2 regions of the Chthoniobacter sp. genome follow, and region 2 is predicted to be linked to the other one. Evidence: riboswitches for the same ligand, from Rfam matches in the RefSeq annotation. Region 2 holds a riboswitch; the other holds the start of a gene.
The links. Region 2 has a riboswitch for cyclic di-AMP ahead of ABJF10_RS00165 (universal stress protein). Riboswitches for the same ligand answer to the same signal wherever they lie in the genome.

Region 1: it holds a riboswitch for cyclic di-AMP, as region 2 does, so the genes downstream of both, ABJF10_RS04170 (SPFH domain-containing protein) here and ABJF10_RS00165 (universal stress protein) in region 2, are expected to answer to the same signal.

What each region holds. Positions count from the first base shown of each region.
Region 1 covers NZ_JBDUCX010000019.1:31,199-39,995, reverse strand. Annotated here, with positions in the region: gene hrpB (ATP-dependent helicase HrpB) at 175-2,700, opposite strand; gene ABJF10_RS04170 (SPFH domain-containing protein) at 2,823-4,907, opposite strand; cyclic di-AMP (ydaO/yuaA leader) riboswitch at 5,024-5,199, opposite strand; gene ABJF10_RS04165 (transglutaminase family protein) at 5,422-6,300, opposite strand; gene ABJF10_RS04160 (circularly permuted type 2 ATP-grasp protein) at 6,305-8,797, opposite strand, start outside.
Region 2 covers NZ_JBDUCX010000001.1:38,916-47,712, reverse strand. Annotated here, with positions in the region: gene ABJF10_RS00195 (DUF697 domain-containing protein) at 1-682, shown strand, start outside; gene ABJF10_RS00190 (hypothetical protein) at 688-3,453, opposite strand; gene ABJF10_RS00185 (hypothetical protein) at 3,508-3,852, opposite strand; gene rsmA (16S rRNA (adenine(1518)-N(6)/adenine(1519)-N(6))-dimethyltransferase RsmA) at 4,033-5,409, shown strand; gene ABJF10_RS00175 (GNAT family N-acetyltransferase) at 5,471-6,421, opposite strand; gene ABJF10_RS00170 (nuclear transport factor 2 family protein) at 6,603-6,989, opposite strand; cyclic di-AMP (ydaO/yuaA leader) riboswitch at 7,090-7,237, shown strand; gene ABJF10_RS00165 (universal stress protein) at 7,329-8,797, shown strand, end outside.

The sequences.
Region 1 (8,797 bases), on a different contig from region 2:
GGTGCTTCTCTTCGGCCGATCACGTGTGAGAAGAGATGTGCGCTTCGCGGAGGGTTCGCTTGGCGGGTGGGGATCCCCGCCCTACACCGCAAGCGTTTGCCGTGCATTGTTCTCGATCTCGACGCTCTAATTCACGGCCTCAAGCACCGTAGGCTGGCACCTTGTGGAGATTCTTCACCGCCACTCGTGCCGGGGATACTTGCGCTGGAGCTCCTGCTTGATCTTCGGGTAGCTGTCTTTCCAAAAGGTCGCGAGGTTTTGCGTGATTTGGATCGGGCGGTGATTGGGAGCGAGGACCTGAATCACCAGCGGGATGCGATTGCCGGCGATCCGGATTTCCCCGCTCACCCCGTAGAGGTCCTGGATGCGCGTGGCGATCGTCGGCGCGGTTTTCGCATCATAAGTGATCTTCGCCTTGCGGCCATTGGGCAGCTCGATCCGCTCCGGCGCATATTTTTCCATGAGCTCCTGTTGCGCCGGTGACAGCCAGCTCTTCACGACCGGCCAGACCTGCCGTTCCTTGATGTCCTTGTAGCTCGTCGCACCGAGACAGATTTGTTCGACGAGCATCCGGCGGTCATCGTCGCCGATCGGCGGAAGTTCGAATTCCGGGTACCACGCCACGAGCTGGTTCAGCCGCAGGATCCATTGATCGACGGCGTTGTCCCAATTCTTCAGTGGACACGTCCCGGCCTCGACTTCGCGGGCGAGCAGGGTCGCCGCCTGTTCCAGCGGGACCTTGTCGGATTGCTCGGCGTGCAGGACGAGATCGCGAAAGCGGGTCTGCCGTTTGGCGAGCACGCGGCGCAGCGTGGCATCGAAAAACACCTCGGTCGTTTCCGCAAAGCCGGCGGGGAAAAGTTCGCGCAGCCACTCTTCGCGAATGGCCGTGGCCAGCGTGAGCAGCGTTTCCACATCCCCGCGAATCGCCACCTCGCGCACTTCGCTGGCCACGAGCAACGGCGTGCTGACCACGCTCTCGCGCGCCAGCACGCCCTTGCGCGCGTGGACCAGCGCACAACGCAGGGTGCCGTTGTCGAGCCGCATCGCCACCATGTCGGGGAAGCCCGCGAGCACGCAGCGTTGCAGCGCTTCGTCGGTTGTGTCGCCCGCCTCAGTGTTCAGCTTTTCATCCTTCGCGATGCGCAGGAACTGATCGGCCAGCGCCGCGGCCTCGCGCGCGGCGATCGCATTGATGCCCAGCGGGCGGCAGGCCTGCGGATTGAAATTGCGCTCCTCGGCAAAACGATGCGCGCGCATAAGGGTGAAGAAATCGCTTTCCGCGTTTTCCCCAAGCTGCCGTTCGCGGTCTTCCTCCATTTGTTTGCCATCGGCGCGGCGCAGGAGATTGCGGCCTTGGGTGAGCGCGGCGATGAGGGTGGCAGGGCGCACGCAGCCGAGCTCATGGGCCGCGAGCAGCATGCGCGCATAGCGGGGGTGCGTGGGGAAGGCGAGCATGCGGCGGCCCAGCGGCGTGATCGCGCCCGCGCTGTCGATCGCACCGAGATCGGTGAGCAGCGTGAGCGCGCGCTCGAGTCCACGGGCATCCGGCGCTTCCAACCAGCGAAAGGCGGCAACGTCTTCCACGCCGCTGGCCTTCAAGGTCAGCACGACTTCCGCCAGGTCGAGGCGCTTCACCTCGGGCAGTTCCTGCGCGGCGCGATCGTGATGCTCGCGCTCCGTCCACAGGCGCAGGCAGCGGCCCGGCGCCGTGCGTCCCGCACGACCGGCGCGCTGGTCGGCGCTGGCGCGCGAAATTCGTTCGACGAGTAGCGTATTGATGCCGCGATACGGATCGAAGCGCGCGATCTTGGCCAGCCCGCTGTCGATGACGATACGCACGCCCTCGATGGTCAGCGAAGTCTCGGCCACATTCGTCGAGACGATGACCTTGCGCCGGTCGTACTGCGCGACGGCGGCATCCTGGTCACCGGCCGTCAGCTCACCGTGCAGAGGCAGGACGACGCATTGGCCACCGGCCCGCGTGTGCTTGATCGCCTGGATCGTGCGCTGAATCTCGTAGGACCCGGGCATGAAGACGAGCGCGTCGCCTTCGCTCTCCCGCGCGAGCTGCTCGAAAGCCTCGGCCGCGGCGTCCCACACCGGCGCGTCGCCCAACGATTTGTCGAGATACTCGTGATCGACCGGGAAGGTGCGCCCGCGGGAGGTGAGCAGCTCGCAAGGCGCGAGGTATTTTTGCAAGGCGCCCGCGTCGAGCGTGGCGGACATGACGACGAGCTTGAGATCCGGCCGGTGCTGCTCCTGCAAATCCAAGGCGCGGGCGAGCGTGATGTCGCCGTAGAGATGCCGCTCGTGAAATTCGTCGAAGACAATCACGTTCACGCCGCGCAGCTTCGGGTCGGAGAGCATCTGCCGAAGCAATACGCCCTCGGTGACGAAGCGGATGCGGGTGCGGGCGGAGCACACGCGATCGAGCCGGATCTGGTAGCCGACCTCGTCACCCAGCCGTACGCTGCGTTCCTGCGCGACGCGCGCGGCGAGCATGCGCGTGGCCAGCCGGCGCGGTTGCAGGACGACGATCTCTCCCTCCCCCGCAAGGCCGTGATCGAGCACGATCTGCGGGACTTGCGTGGACTTGCCGGAGCCGGTGGGTGCTTGCAACACCAGGCGCGAATGCTCGCGCAACGCGGCCACGAGCGTCGTTTCCAGTTCGAAGATGGGGAGTTCGCGGCGGTTCAAGGGGAGACACGATTAGCAGGAATTTTTCGCCGGGATAGGATTTCGCGCGAGATGACGTCGGCCCCTCTCAACAGAAGAGCCGTGGCGGATTGGACGCCACGGCTCTGGAAGCAACGTGAGCCTTAGCTCACGCGGATGATTTCCGTCTCCGGCTCAGCGGATGGCTGGGCGGGCGGTGTGGCCTGCGTCTTCGGCTTCTCGTCGAAGCCGCCGATGTTCTGCCAGGTGGTCAGCACCTGCATGATCGACTGGAACAGCCCGATCTCGGCGCCGGCCTTGCCGTCGCCCGGGCTGCCCTGGCCGAAGATCACCACCCGCTCGGGGACGAGCGGTTGGGTGCTGTTGGCCAGTTGGCCGGCCATGAGGTTGAGCGCATAGAGACGCGGGTCGGTGAAGGCTTCCACCTTCTGCCGGCTCACGCTGGCTTCGGCCTGGCCGATCTGGGCGACCTTCGAGGCTTCACCCTGGCCCTCGAGTTCGGCCGAACGCGCGCGGCCTTCCGCGAGCGCGATGTCGCGTTTCGCGAGGCGCTCGGCTTCGGCCAGTTGGGCGGAACCGCGGTTGCCGGCAATTTCGATCTCCACGCGCGTCTGCGTGAGCTGCGTCTGGCGCTCGGCTTCCGCCTGCGCATGGTTCAGCATCTTCTGTTGCACGGCAGCTTCCTGCTGCTTGGCAAAGGTCGCCTTCTGCTCCTCGGCCAGGCGGCGCTGGCGAAGCTGGTCGAAGAGGCGATCGATCGGGTCTTCCTGTCCGGGCTTGAGCAACGCGGTCTCGGGACGGCCGATCAGCACGGCGACACAGTTGATGTCGAAGGTCTGGAACCGGCGGCCGAGTTCCTCGGTCGCATGGCGCTGGATTTCCTCACGATGGGTGAGCAGGTCGAGCATGTTCGAAGACTGCGCGACGTCACGGAAGTAGGCCGTGAGGATCGGGTCGAGCGTCTGCGTGATGAGCCGCCGGACATCGCCGAAGCGTTGCACCACGCGCGGCGCCTTCGCGTAATCGATATGCAGCACGAGCGAGAGCGGCAGCAACGGCTCATAGCCGTCGGCCGTGATCAGCGGGATGCTGGTGAGTTCTTCGTCGTAATGATGGGACTCGGTCTGGCCAGTAATCCAGCGCAGCACGAAGTTCACCGTGGGCACGATCTCGACTTTGAGCGCGTACGGATTGAGCGCGTACTTGCCGGGCGCGAGCGCGTCGCGCCACACACCGCGGCGGCCGGATTCGACCTGCTCGCCGTAGCGGAAGGCCGCGCCAGTCACGTCTTCCCCGGACGCGCCGTAGTAGCTGATGACCACGCCGACATAGCCGATCGGGATCAGGGTCTTCGGCTGCAGTTCGACGGTCGCGAACCAGCGGTTGATGAAGTAGGTGCCGTCCGTGAGCACTTGCAATTGCTTGCCGCGGCGGCCCCCAAGCGTCAGGAACGTATCGGGATCCTGGAAGTAATTGTGGCCACTGCCGTTCACATCCCCGACTTGCGGAGCGATGAATTCGCCAGGGTCCAGGGTCGGTCCATCGTGCACGGTGATCACGCCGATGAGATCGTGCGGCGAGAGCTTCGTCGCATCGGTCTGCACGGCCGAGTCACCACTGCGCTGGGCGTAAAAGGCCGAACCGACGAGCACGGGCGAAAAGCCCCGCGCCGTTTCCAGCTCCTGCTGCCACGAAGCGCATTGTTCGCGCTCCTGCCGGCCCACCGGCCCGGCATGAATGCCTTGCTCGGTGATGACGACGAAGAGCGCCGTGTTGATGGCGTAGACGCCTTCACGCAGGATCATGCGCTGGCGGCCACGCTGGCCTCCGTTGGTCAGGAACGCGACGGGGTCCTGGAAACCATTGCATTCCACGACCGAGCCCAACGTCTGCGACGCGGTGAGCGGGTAGCCATCGCGCGCATATACATAGCCGATGCGGCCTTCCGCGATGGTGACGAGCGGCACGGTGTGCACGCTGTACATCCAGAACGGATAGCCGAAGTGCAGGCCGCCGCGCAGGACGCGCGCCTGGAAGCCCGCTTCGCCGGCGAGGGCCAGCATGCGCCCTTGCGCCAGCGAGCCGCGCGGAGACCACAGTTTTTCGAGGATGCCGACGCGGCGATGCGGGATGTACCGCACCCCGATCAGTATATAGATGACCACGAGCGCGAAGAGGATCTTCGCGACTCCAAACCCGAACGAGAACAGCACAGGTATGCCGTCCATAATGTTTACTTTCTACTTTGTGCGCCGCCGCTTTTGCGAAAGCCGCCGCGCGATGACGTTCTGAAAGCATCCAGAGCGCCGCGTTTCCCGATGATCGGAAAACGGAAAGCGTCCCATCTGCCTCTTGATTGCTGCTGACGGAGTTAGCTGTCGGGCTTGGGCTATCAAGTGCCCCCGGCGCCGCAAAGCGCCGTTCGCCCCGAAGCCGCGCGACAAGTTTTTCACGCGCGGCGGTAGGATGGTTTCCCCGTTGATCCGGCCATCAGGCCGGAACATTGAGCTGGCAAAGAACTAACCCATCCCTAGCGGAGAGAGGCCGGTTCGCAAGTGAAATCGGAATCGTGCTAAATTCGTCAGAAAATGGCATTTCTGAAGCTTCAGAAAAAAAAGGCCATTGCGCCCCGGAAGCAGCGCCAGGCGGATTTTTGACTACGAAGGCTCGAAGACACGAAGGGACGCCCTTTCTTCGTGTCTTGGTGTCTTCGTGGTTATTTACCGATTCCCTCTCGGGTGCCTATTCCGCGACGCGCGCCACATCCACACTCACGCCGAGGCTGTGGCCGCGGCCACCGACTACCACACCGCGCAGCGGACTGACGTCGCTGAAATCGCGGCCCCAAGCGACGGTGACATGGCGGTCTCCCGGGAGAATGTTGTTCGTGGGGTCGGCGTCGATCCAGCCATGGCCGGAGCACCACACGGAAAACCACGCGTGCGAAGCATCGGCGCCGATCAGTCGCGCTTTGCCCGGCGGCGGCAACGTCTCCAGATAGCCGCTCACATAGCGCGCCGGCAGGCCGAGCGAACGCAGGCAGGCGATGGCCAGGTGCGCAAAATCCTGGCAGACGCCGCGCCGCTTCTTGAAGACTTCATCCACCGGTGTCGCGACCGTGGTGGCGCGCGAATCGAACTTGAAGTCACGGAAGATGCGGCCGTTGAAATCGACGATGGCCTCGAGCAGCGGCCGGTCCTTGGGAAAGGACGGCGCCGCATAGTCGGCGAGGACCGGCCGGCGGGCGATGTTCGGGGAATCGAAACGAAATTCGCCCACTTCGCTGTCGGGGGTCAGCACATCGCTCGCGCAACGATCGCGCACTTGTTGCCAGGCGAGGGTGCGGGCTGCGTTAGGGAGAAGAGGTGGGGTGATCCGCACCCGGCTGCGCGCGGTCGCTACGAGGCGGTCATGCGGATTGCCGATGGTGAAGAAAGTGGTCGTATTGCCGTAGTAGTCTACGTGCTCCGTGTTCACCGTCGGCGCGGGCTCGACCGAAAGTTTGAAATCGCTGATCTGTTGCGACGGCAACTCCCGCGGGTGCAGGTGCGCCAGATGATGGGCCACCGAGACATCGGAGCCATAACCGTAGGTGGTGCGATGCGTGATGTCGTAGAGCATGGCGCTAGCTCACGCGGGCGGGCACGTGGCTGAAATACGACGCGGTGAGCATGTCGGAAAGGTCGCAGCTATTCGTGTACAGTTCATCGAGCCGCGTCTTGAGAAGCGAACGCGCGGAAGCGCCCTTGGTGCCGAGATCGATGACGTCGGTCTCGACGAGCAGGCCCGCCAGTTCGCTGAACCGATTCTCCTCGGGACGCGCTTCCCCCGCGCCGGGCAACTCGGAGAAATGCTGGCCGAGCGTCTTGAACTGAAAGGCCAGCGAGCGCGGATTCGTTACATCGGTCAGGAGCAGCGCAAACGTGGTCGGCATCTCCGGACGGGCGAGGTAGCGCCGCCGGTACGTCATGTTGCTGTCGGTGTATTCGAGCAGCGGCGGCAGGGCGGCGCCGTCGGTATCGGTGGCGAGCACGGCGCGGATGTTGGCCACGAGATTGATCGCGCGCTCGAGGCGGCGGCCGATATCGAGGAAGCGCCACGCGTGGCCGCGCGTCATGTTTTCCATTTCCATGCCGCTGAAGGCCGCGAGCTGAAAGATGAGCCGGTGCAAGGCGTGGAGGATCGCCCCGGGCGTGGCGCGCGACATTGTCGCGGGGAATTCCGTGAGGAGTTGATTGAGAATGCGCCACGTATCGCCGGAAAGACGGTCGCGCACGCTGGCCGTAAGGAAGCCCACGCGGCCCAGCAATTCCCGGACCGAGCCGGGACGGTTGCGTTCGAAGACGAGCTCGCGCAATTCGGAGGCGAGTTCCGACGGTGCAAACCGCTTGCCGAAACGCGCGGGCAACTGCTCGGTGCGCGCCAGCCAGCGCGCGAGTGCCACGAGTTCCTCTTCCTCGGCCGGTCCGCCTTCACCTGCCAGCCGGCTGAGCGCGGTGCGCAGCAGGCGCGTGGTGTCTTCGAGCCGCTCGGCGTAGCGGCCGAGCCAAAAGAGATTTTCCACCACGCGGCTGGGGACATGGGTGGCGCCGGTCTCCTGGCGCGCGGGCGGGGTGGCGGGCTCGACGGTGGTGGTGGAATCCAGGGGCGTGTTGGATCGCACCCAGGTGTCCTTGCTGCCGCCCCCATAGCGGGAGGAAACGATCGGGGAATCCGCCGCGGACGAAACGCGCGTCAGTGCGCCGGGCATGACGGCAAAGCCATCGGGCGTCGCACACACATAGCAGCGCATGATGAGCGGGCGCGGCTCGGGCGCAGCGCCATTCCAAGACGGCGCAGTAGAGAGAGCGACGCTCTCCTGGCCGACGTAGGCGTGCGGGTTGGCGCGAATGCGCGCGGCCAGGTCATCGAGCTCCGCGGGGCTGAGCTTGTCGCCGAAACTCGGCTCGCCGTGGCCGCCGACAAAAGCGCGCTTGGTGACGAGCGAATTCAACGCCCAGAGCGCGTAGTTGCGTTCGCTCTCCTGGCCGCACCACCACGTCGCGACGTTCGGAATGAGCAGTTCCTCCTTGAGGAGATGCCGCGAGAGCGCGGGCAGAAAGGCGAGAATCGCCGTCGTCTCGACCACGCCCGTGCCGAGCGCGTTGGAGATGGCCACGTTGCCCGCGCGCGCGGCCTCGACGAGGCCGGGCACGCCGAGGATGGAATCCGCGCGCAGCTCCAGCGGATCGCACCAGGTATCGTCCACGCGGCGAATGATCACGTCCACGCGCTGCAACCCCTCAAGTGTTTTCAAGAAGACGCACTGGTCGCGCACGGTGAGATCGTTGCCCTCGACCAACTGGTAGCCGAGATAGCGCGCCAGATAAGCATGCTCGAAATACGTTTCCGTATACGGCCCCGGCGTGAGCAGGACGATGTTCGGCGCGCTCGTCCATGGCGCGAGCGAACGCAGCCCCGCCTTGCGCACTTGAAAGAATCCGCCAAGCCGCTGGACCTGCGATTCCCGGAATTCCTCGGGCAGCACCCGCGAAAGAATCGCGCGATTTTCCAGCGCGTAACCGACGCCGCTCGGCGCCTGCGTGCGGTCGCTCATGACCCACCACTGGCCATTGGGCGCACGCGTGAGATCGACGGCGTGCAGCGTCAGAAAGAGATCGCGCGGCGGGCGGATGCCGTGGCAGGAGCGCAGAAAGCCGGGGTTGGCGTGCAACAGCGCGGGCGGCAGCAGGCCGTCCTTCAAGAGCTGCCGCGGCCCGTAGATGTCCGCCAGCACAAGGTTCAGGAGCCGCGTGCGCTGAATGAGGCCGGTCTCCAGCCGCGCCCATTCCTCGGCGCCGATGACCAGCGGCATGACGTCCAATTCCCAAGTGCGCTCCGCGCTTTCGCCATCCGCGTGGACATTGTAGGTGACGCCATGCTGGCGCAAGAGGTCGTGGGCGCCTTCCGCGCGTTCCTTGATCCCGTCACGCCCCAGCCGCTCCAGCCCTTGCACCAGCGGCAGCCAATGCGGGCGCACCGTCCCATCCGGCGCGCGCATTTCATCGAAGACCTCGGGCCGCGGGCGATAGGCCGCCCAGACTCCAGTGGGGGCAGGCGTAACGCTAGTTTCCGTGGC
Region 2 (8,797 bases):
CACGCAACTCCTGCCCGTCGTCACCCCGCGCGAGGGCGCCACGCCGAAACTCCTCGGCCTGCTCCTGCCCGGCACCAGCAGCGACACCGAGGCCGCGCGCCAGGAACTCCACGCCGTCCTCCATACACGCCCGGAATTGAGCGCCCGCATGGTCGGCACCCTGGCGCTCTCCGCCGATGCCGCCGGCCAGCGCCTCGCCGAACTCATCGCCATCGAACTCCCCGGTGAAGCCCAGCTCGAGATGGCCCGTCTCTCCGGCAACCGTGTTCTGCAAAAGCAGATCGCGCAGGTCATCATCAAATCCATCACCGCCATCTGCACCGCCATCGGCACACAGCCCATTCCGCTCGCCGATTTTCCCGTCCTCACCTCGCTCCAGGCCACCATGGTCGCGGGCATCATGCACATCAGCGGACGCGAGATGAGCGCGAAGCTCGCCGCCGAATTCATGACCGCCGTCGGCGCCAATGTGGGCCTAGGCCTGGCCCTGCGCGAAGGCACCCGCGCCGCCATGAAATTTCTTCCCGGCTGGGGCAACGCCATCTCTGGAGCCGTCGCGGGGGCCGGCACCTACTCCGTCGGCCACGCGGCCGTCGCTTATTTCATCGAAGGCGTCTCCCTGCAAGACGCCCGCGGGATTTTCCGCAAGCGGAAGAAAGATCCGAAGTTGCTCAAGGAGTAAGTTGTCTACTCGGCGCTGCCGCGCTGGATGCGAAAGCGGACAAAGAGCGGCCCATCCAGTTCCGACCGCCGCGCCTTTTCGAAGGCATTGACCATCTCACGATAGACCGCTTCTTTCGCCACTGCGCCTTCCGCCGCCCAGCCGTTGGTGTTGAACACATTTTTGACGCCGGCGCGAACCGTCATGCTGCGGCTCCACCCCTGCGTCTTTTTCGCTTCGCCAGCGATCCACCGGATCGATACTTTGAATCCGGTTCCGTCGCCGGCACGCTCCGCGATGCAGGTCACCGTGCGCATGTCTTTGGGTAGGGTGGATTCCAACTCGTGGGCGAGCGTATCCAGTCGCTGCCCAGTCAAAGGTTGCCCTTGGAGGGAGACGTCGATCCCGGATGTTCCCGCAGCTGCGTCAATCTGCACCTCCCGCACCAAGCTCGCGAGATTAATGGCCAGCGGGCGAAAAGACTCATTCTTTGATTTCTCCAAACGCGTCCGCACCCCAGGCAGGGCGCCCAGTCCGAACGCGTTCGTGATCTTCGCCGTGACGGCGGCGCGGCCAGGAGCATCGCCAGCCGCGGCGAAAGCATCCAGCACGGGGGCCAGGTCTGACTCCGCAGCCGGGGCAATAGTCACGGGAACCGGAGGCGATAGCGGCGGCAGGCCGTTTTCCGAACGCCACTGATTGCGCAGCCGGGCAATCTGGACATCCCAATCGGTCGAAGTCCCCACCCATTGGAACTGATATTTCTGCGGCCAGCGTTGCGCCAAAACGAGGGCGGCCATATCGCAAACCCGCGGGTCCGCGTAGGAAAACTCATTGTAAATTCCCTCCAATCCCACGCGCCGCTCGGCATCGTCGAGGGCGGAGATGAGCAGGCGCTCGATGGCGGCACCCGCTTCCCCGGCAGGCAGAGCCGCCATGTAATCATTCGGACTGGAAGGCGCATGCACGGTCTTTCCGAGGCCGAAGCCCCCGCCGTTCTTCGGAAACGGCAAAAACACCTGCACCACCGCCAGCCGCACATCGACCGGCGCCTTTTGGTCATCCCGACCGAGCGCTTCGATCGCCTTCGCATCGCCGCTCGTGGCGAGAAACGTAATGAGTCCACCGACTTCGCCGTAAGCATCCGCTTCATCCGTCGAAAGACGGGGCTGGATTTTTCGCCAGGCCTCGATCATGGCCGGCACGGCCTCCTTGGGGTGACCGCCCTTGAACAACGCCTCCGCTGCATGCACCTGCGAATAGAGTCCGTTACTGGGCGCGAGCTTGGATTTCAGGAAGGCGAGTGGCATGTCCCCCGGCAGCTTGCCAGCCACCTCGACAAACTCCCCACGATAACCCTCGCGGGTCGACGCGCGGATGCCCGCCTCGATCGCGTCAATCGCCGCGTCCGGATACTTCTCAACCAGCTTGCGCGCTGCGGCGCAGCCCGCCTGGTCACCGGTGGCGGCGGCCTTGATGAGAACTTCTTTCTCTCCTTTGCCCTGCACTTCTGCCCACCAGTCTTCGGCGATCTGTCGCGTCGTCTTACCGATCGGTTTCCCGGCGTCCGTTCGACGCTGGTAAAAGCTCCGGCCCGACATGAATTCGAGAATTCTCTGAGCTACATTACCGACCCGGTTGACGGTCTCCCTGCCCAATGAATTGAACCTCGGCTCGATGAACCGCGTGAAACGCCGATCGTCCAGGGCCTCAATCAATTGCGGGACGGCAACGGGGCCGAGATCCACCAATCGATGCACGGGCGTGATTATCGTGATTACCTTGGCGCCATGACGCTGGGTGGCCATGAGCGGATACTTTTCATTCATGACCCAATAGGCGGAACCCAGATTGCGCAACTGATAGATATTCTCCGCAACCTGCTCGGCAGGCGACATCTGGTCGAGCGGCTTGGGATGATGCGCCGCTTCCTCGGCAATCATCTTGCGCAGAAGATCCGCAGCCTCTTGCGCGTAGGCGACCCTCGGGCTCGCGGGGAAACGCGCAGCGAACGGTTCATACCTCTTCAACAACTCCGCGAGGGAAATGGCCGGCCTCCCAAATTCCGCCTCGGTCCGGTTCAACAACTCCTCGCCGATCTGTTGCTGGAGGGCGTCGCGTAGCAATGCCGGATTGATCTTCCCAGTTTGCTCGTCGGGAATATTCGCACAGGCGTCGAACAGCGCGGCTGCGGTGTCCGCCAGTCCCTTTTGCTGGCAGGCACGGGCGAAGGCGAAGATGCGCGCCCGATGCGAAAGAGGGCTCCCCCATTGCAAATCAAAAGACCCCCGCAACCCGGGATAGCGGGCGGAGAACGTATCCTCGCGCGCCTTGTAGTCCTGCGGCCCGGAAGCGACGTCGCGTACGCGGGCCAGCACATCGGCGGCGACTTTCGGGAAATCGAGCACCTCGTAATCCACCCGCTGGTGGATTGGCACGTCGGTCTTGCGCACAAAACGGACGGTGGTGAGCGGCGGATACGGCTCAGACATTCCGAAGCCATCCTGAAAATCGGAAACGCTGCAAACGAAGACCGTGAAGCCCCCCTCGGGCTCTTCACCCGTGAGGAATCCCTCCACGAAGCGATTCTCGGGAGGCCTGTTTCCCCTGATGGTATACAACCCCGTCGCGACCCGCACATAGGGGAGGGTCTTGGCGTCCGGGTAGCCAAGCGTGTCGTACCAAGCCACCGCATCGGACACCCCATCCGCGCGGGCGGCGGGGGCCGCGATAGAACACGTCGCCAGTGCGGCGAGCGCGATCAGGAGGGTGGGCCGATGGCGGTAACACATGATTCCGGGGGGAAGGGTCACTGGCGAATCTGATTCGCCCGGGACGGGGGTGGATCAGAATTGATAGTCGATGTTGAAATTGAAATGCGCATTACCACTCGAGAAAGAGTCGTTCCGCACCGGAGCCGAAGAATCGATCCTGAATACCCCCATGACGGGTTCCGCCGCCCTAAAGGAATAGTCCCGCCAGCCTACCAAGCGTGCCGGCAAAAGCGCATCGAAGTCCATGCGCAGTTGAATCCACCGCGGATTCGCCGGGGGCGGCGGCTCACCCAAGGTGACCACGCGGGCCGGCGGGGACAAATCCGGCGCGAGATCGAGAACCTCCGCGCGGGCCAGCGAGCCGAGCGAGAATAGGATAGCCGCGAGCAGGATGGGTTTTGGGGCCGGGTGGTTCATCGCGTTAGTCGGGCAAATATTTTCGGTTGCTGGCTTCCCCCGTCTCGTGCGGCTTCCCTTTTCACGGCGGAACAATAGCGGAAATCAGGCGGTGAGAAAGGCAGGAATTGTTTCTGGTGACCAAACTGGCTCCCAGCCTTTGCAAAGGACGCCGGAACGCGCTCTAATGCGCCTCCGTTCATGAAACTTTCCACCATTCAGGCCAGCCTCGACCAATTGGGCATGGAGCCCACCCGGAGCCTCGGCCAGAATTTTCTCCACGACCAGAATCTCGCCGACTGGATCGTCGCGCAGCTCAAGCTCCAGCCTGATGAAGCGTGGGTGGAACTCGGGCCGGGGCTCGGGGCGCTCACGGAATATGCCCTCGCCCGCTCGCAGAATGGGATCGTCATCGAGAAGGATGGACGACTCGCCGGTTTCCTGCGCGACCGGTTTCCGGCGCTCGAGATCGTGCATGGCGATGCCAGCGAATTCGACGTGCGGGATCTCTTTGCGCGCGGGCCGGTGAAGGTGCTGGGCAATCTGCCTTATTACGTTTCCAGCCAGATTCTTTTCGGGTTTACCGGCGAGCCAAGCCCGGTGAGCGCCCTCATCTTCACCCTGCAAAAGGAATTGGCCGAGCGGCTCTCGGCGGGACCGTGGACGAAGGAATATGGCGCGCTCACGCTGCTCATTGGCCGGCGCTGGAAGGTGAAGTATCTGCGCACGTTGCCGGGAAGTGTGTTCATGCCCGCGCCGAAGATTGAATCGGGAGTCGTGCTGCTGACTCCGCGGCCCGCGGGCGAATTACCGGCCTGCGATGGGGTGCTTTTCACGCGACTGGTGAAGATGGGTTTTGCCCAGCGGCGCAAGCAACTGCGCAAGAATCTCGCCGATGCCAACCTCGACTGGCTGGCGCTGTGCGCACATCTCGGAGTGAAGGAGACGACGCGGGCGGAAGAACTTTCGCTGGAGCAATGGATCGCGCTAACGAATTTCGCCACGGCGTCGGGTGGGGCGGCAGGCCAGCACCCAGCGGGTGGGACAGCCGCCCAACAACTGGAGCATGCGGCGCAGGATGTGCATGGAGAGATCTTCGACGTAGTGGACGCGGAGGATCGGGTGACCGGGCAGCTCTCGCGTCATGAAGTGCATCGGCAAAAGCTGCTGCATCGGGCGGTGCATATCTTTGTCTTCAATGAGCACGGCGACCTGTTCCTGCAGCGGCGCTCGCGGTGGAAAGACACGCATCCCTTGCGCTGGGATTCCAGCGCGGCCGGGCACGTCAATGCCGGCGACATCTACGCCGACACCGCGCCGCGTGAGATCGAGGAAGAGCTCGGCGTGAACGCCACCGTCGAGGAGATCGGCGCGCTGCCGCCCAGCCAGGCCACGGGCTGGGAACATGTGCGCCTCTATCGCGCGCAGCACGACGGACCGTTCCGGCTCAATCCCGCGGAGCTCGATGGCGGCGGCTTCTTCACGCTCGAGCAGATCGACCGCTGGACCACGGCGCGCCCGCAGGATTTTGCGACCGGGTTCCTGGAATGCTGGAGGCTCTTCCGGGCTGAAGTTTAGTCCGACTGCACGGTAGCGAGAGGGGGAGGAGCCGCGCAGGAGCGCGGCGCTCACGGCTTACCTACGCCCCGGGCGTGTGCTTGATGAATCGCCGGCAGTCGTTCTGGTAGCCGAGGTGTTCATAGAAGGCGTGCGCCTCTGGCCGATGGTCGCCGCTGGTGACCTCGATGCGCACGCAACGGTTCGCCCGGCCAAACTCTTCGCCCGCCAACACCAACTGCCGGCCGACGCCGCGTTGCCGAAACTGGTCGGCGACGACGAGACTCGTGATGCGCCCGAGACACCCGTCCTCATGAAACAAAGGGATGCAATGAAAGGACAAAAGCCCGGCGATACGCCCGGCAATTTCCGCCACGAAGACGGCGGTGTCCGCGCCCTTCGCACCGGCCGCCAGCCGCCGCTCCACCTGCGTGGCATCCGAGGGATAACCCAGTGCGGTGAGCAACTTCGCCGCCGCAGGCGCATCTGCCGATTGGATCCGCCGGACGACGACCGGATCGGGCTCCGGCGGGGCAGCGACGGAGGCATCACCCCGCTGCCAGACGTAGAGGATATCGGGCTGCTTCTCTTCGTTGGCCGAGCCATCGGTCTGCCGCTCAATGCGGAAGCCGTGCTTTTCATAAAAGTGACGGGCTCCGTCGTTGCACTGGAAGGTCCAGGCGTGAAGAGTATCGGAGGCGGCCTGAGCCTGGGCGAGCAGACGGGCGCCCAGGCCGCGGCGCTGGCGGCTGGGATGCACGTAGAAATGGTCTATCCAGCCGGGGCGGAAGGCGATGAAACCCACGACGGTGTCGGACAATTCGACCACGCGGATTTCGGCGCTGGCAAACACGCTGGTGACGTAGAAATTCAAGTCTTCCTCCGGGGTGTGCAGGACCGGCATTTCCGGCATGGCGGCGAAGAAGGCGAGCCGATGGATATTCGCGAGATTGGGCAAGTCATCGAACATCGCCGGCCGGCAAAAGGCGTCAGCCGCCTGATCGTAAGTGGGAGATTCTTTCAGAGTGGACATGGCGCGGGAGGCAGAAAGAGAAGGGGTTCCGGGACTCATCATCGACCAGCACGGGAAGCGGGGCAATTGGTCATATGAAGATCTGGAAACGGAAGAAACATCGGTGCGGCGGAAGATGCCCATGACGAAGCCAGAACCGGGCCAACTCAGCCCGCCATGGGCCCCTGCCTTGTAGGCAATCCTACGGCAGCGCGTCAGAGATGACTTTGGTATCCGTGAACTGGCGGAAACGCGAGATCCGGCCGTCCCGGAGATCGTAGAGATGCAAGGCCGCCGCCGTGAACGATTTGCCCGAGATGCGATGCGTGCCGCGGTAGGTGCCGACCACCACGACGTGCGATCCCGCGTCGAGGTACTCGGCAATATCGAATCCGAAGCCTTCCCAGCGGTCGTCGTTTCCCTGGAAGACTCCGGCAATGACCGCCTCGGGACCGACCCGGGTCGCGCCACCCGGGAAACCGGGCATCTGAATCCACTCGATGTTGGGCGCGCAGATAGCACGAAAGGCGTCGTAGTCCTTGCTGCGAGAAGAGCGGTACATCTCCTGAACGATTTCGATGTTGGTCATAGGATGGGAGCCTTGGGCAGGCATTATACAGAGGAACGGTGCCGGGTAAAACAGCTCGAGCATTGACTTGTACTGCCGCCCACCACAAATAAGGGGTAGTTCTTTCTATTCGCTCAATGGCCTGCTGTGCAGGCCACCGGGGAACCCAACCGCCCGCAAGGGCACGGGGCAAACGGCGCTGCGGCGCCGGGGACACTTGGTGCGTCCCAGCCCGACAGCTAACCTCGGCAGCGCTACACCAAGGCAGGGATTGCGAAGCTCCGCGAGGGGCCGCGCACGCTGCATTCGACAGGGAAAATCGACCGCCGTGTCCCGCAACATGGCGACAGCACTTAACTCATGATCGCTAGTGAAACGAAACGGCCGCGCAACGTCGACTGGAAGAGCGCGGCGGCCATCCTTTATGGCGACTGGGGAACGAGTAAAGCCTATGTAGTCGGACTGGCTTTCGCCGCAGCAGGATACAGCTCCTTCTGGCTGATCGCGGCGATGTGCGCGCTGACCGCGCTGGTCGGCATGAATTACCTGATCCTCTGCAAGCACTACCCGGAGGGCGGCGGGGTCTACGCGAGCGTGCGGCATCGCTCGGAGATCATTTCGATCGTCGGCGCGTTTTTGCTCATTGCCGATTACATCGTCACGGCGGCGATCAGCGCCCTCTCGGCGTTCCAGTATCTCGGCGTGGGGCATCCGGAAATGTTCGCGGCTGGGGCGATCCTACTGATCGGGGGACTGAACTATTTCGGGCCGAAGCACACCGGCGGCATGGCCTTCCTGGTCGCGGTACCGACGATGCTGGTGGTGGTGATCCTCGGGGCATTTGCCCTGCCGCACATGGGCGCGGCGATCCATAATCTCCAGCCGTTGCACGGCGGGTTCATGGAGAATTGGAAAGGCTTCGTGGGTATCGTACTTGCGCTCTCGGGCGTGGAGGCGATTGCCAATTCCACAGGGGTGATGAAGCTCGATCCGGGCAGTTCGGATGCGAAGCCCTCGGTGACGAAGACCTCGAACAAGGCGCTGATCGTGGTGGCGCTCGAGGTGTGCGGCTTTACCGCGTTGCTCGGGCTGGCCATGAGCGCCCTGCCCGGCCTGGAAGTGGCCGGCGGCGACGTCAATGCACCCGGCGCGGAAGGCGTGCGCGACTACATGCTGCGCTACATGGCGCAGGTGTTCGTGGGAAATTCGCTCGGGGCGGTGGCGGGGCACATCGCGGCCTGGACGGTGAGCATCGTATTCGGCTTTCTGCTGCTTTCGGCAGTGAACACGGCCATCGGCGCGCTGATCTCGATCATGTACCTCATGTCGCGCGACCACGAGCTGCCGCCGGTTTTCTCGAAACTCAACAGCTACGGCGTGCCCAATGCCGGCATGGTCGTGGCCGCAATCATTCCCATGGTCCTCGTGATCGCGGTGAAGGACATGGCGGGTCTGGCCGACCTCTACGCCGTAGGTGTGGTCGGCGCCATCGCGACGAATCTCGGGGCCAGTGCGACGGATGGAAAACTGGGCCTGTTCCGTTGGGAGCGGGTGATGATGTTCATCACGTTCCTGATCATGCTCGTGATCGAGATTTCGCTCTTCGTGGACAAGCCGGCGGCACGCGTCTTCGCGGTGACCATTCTCGCCATCGGGCTCATCCTGCGCGGCCTCGCCGTCGAGCACGCGAAGCGCAAGGAAAAGGCGGAGGCCCCGGCCATCGCGACGGTGACGATGCCGATCCCGAAATTCCAGCACGAGATCACCACGGCCACGGGCGCTCCCCTGCTCTGCGCCATCCGCGGGACCGGGCGCACGATGAAATTTGC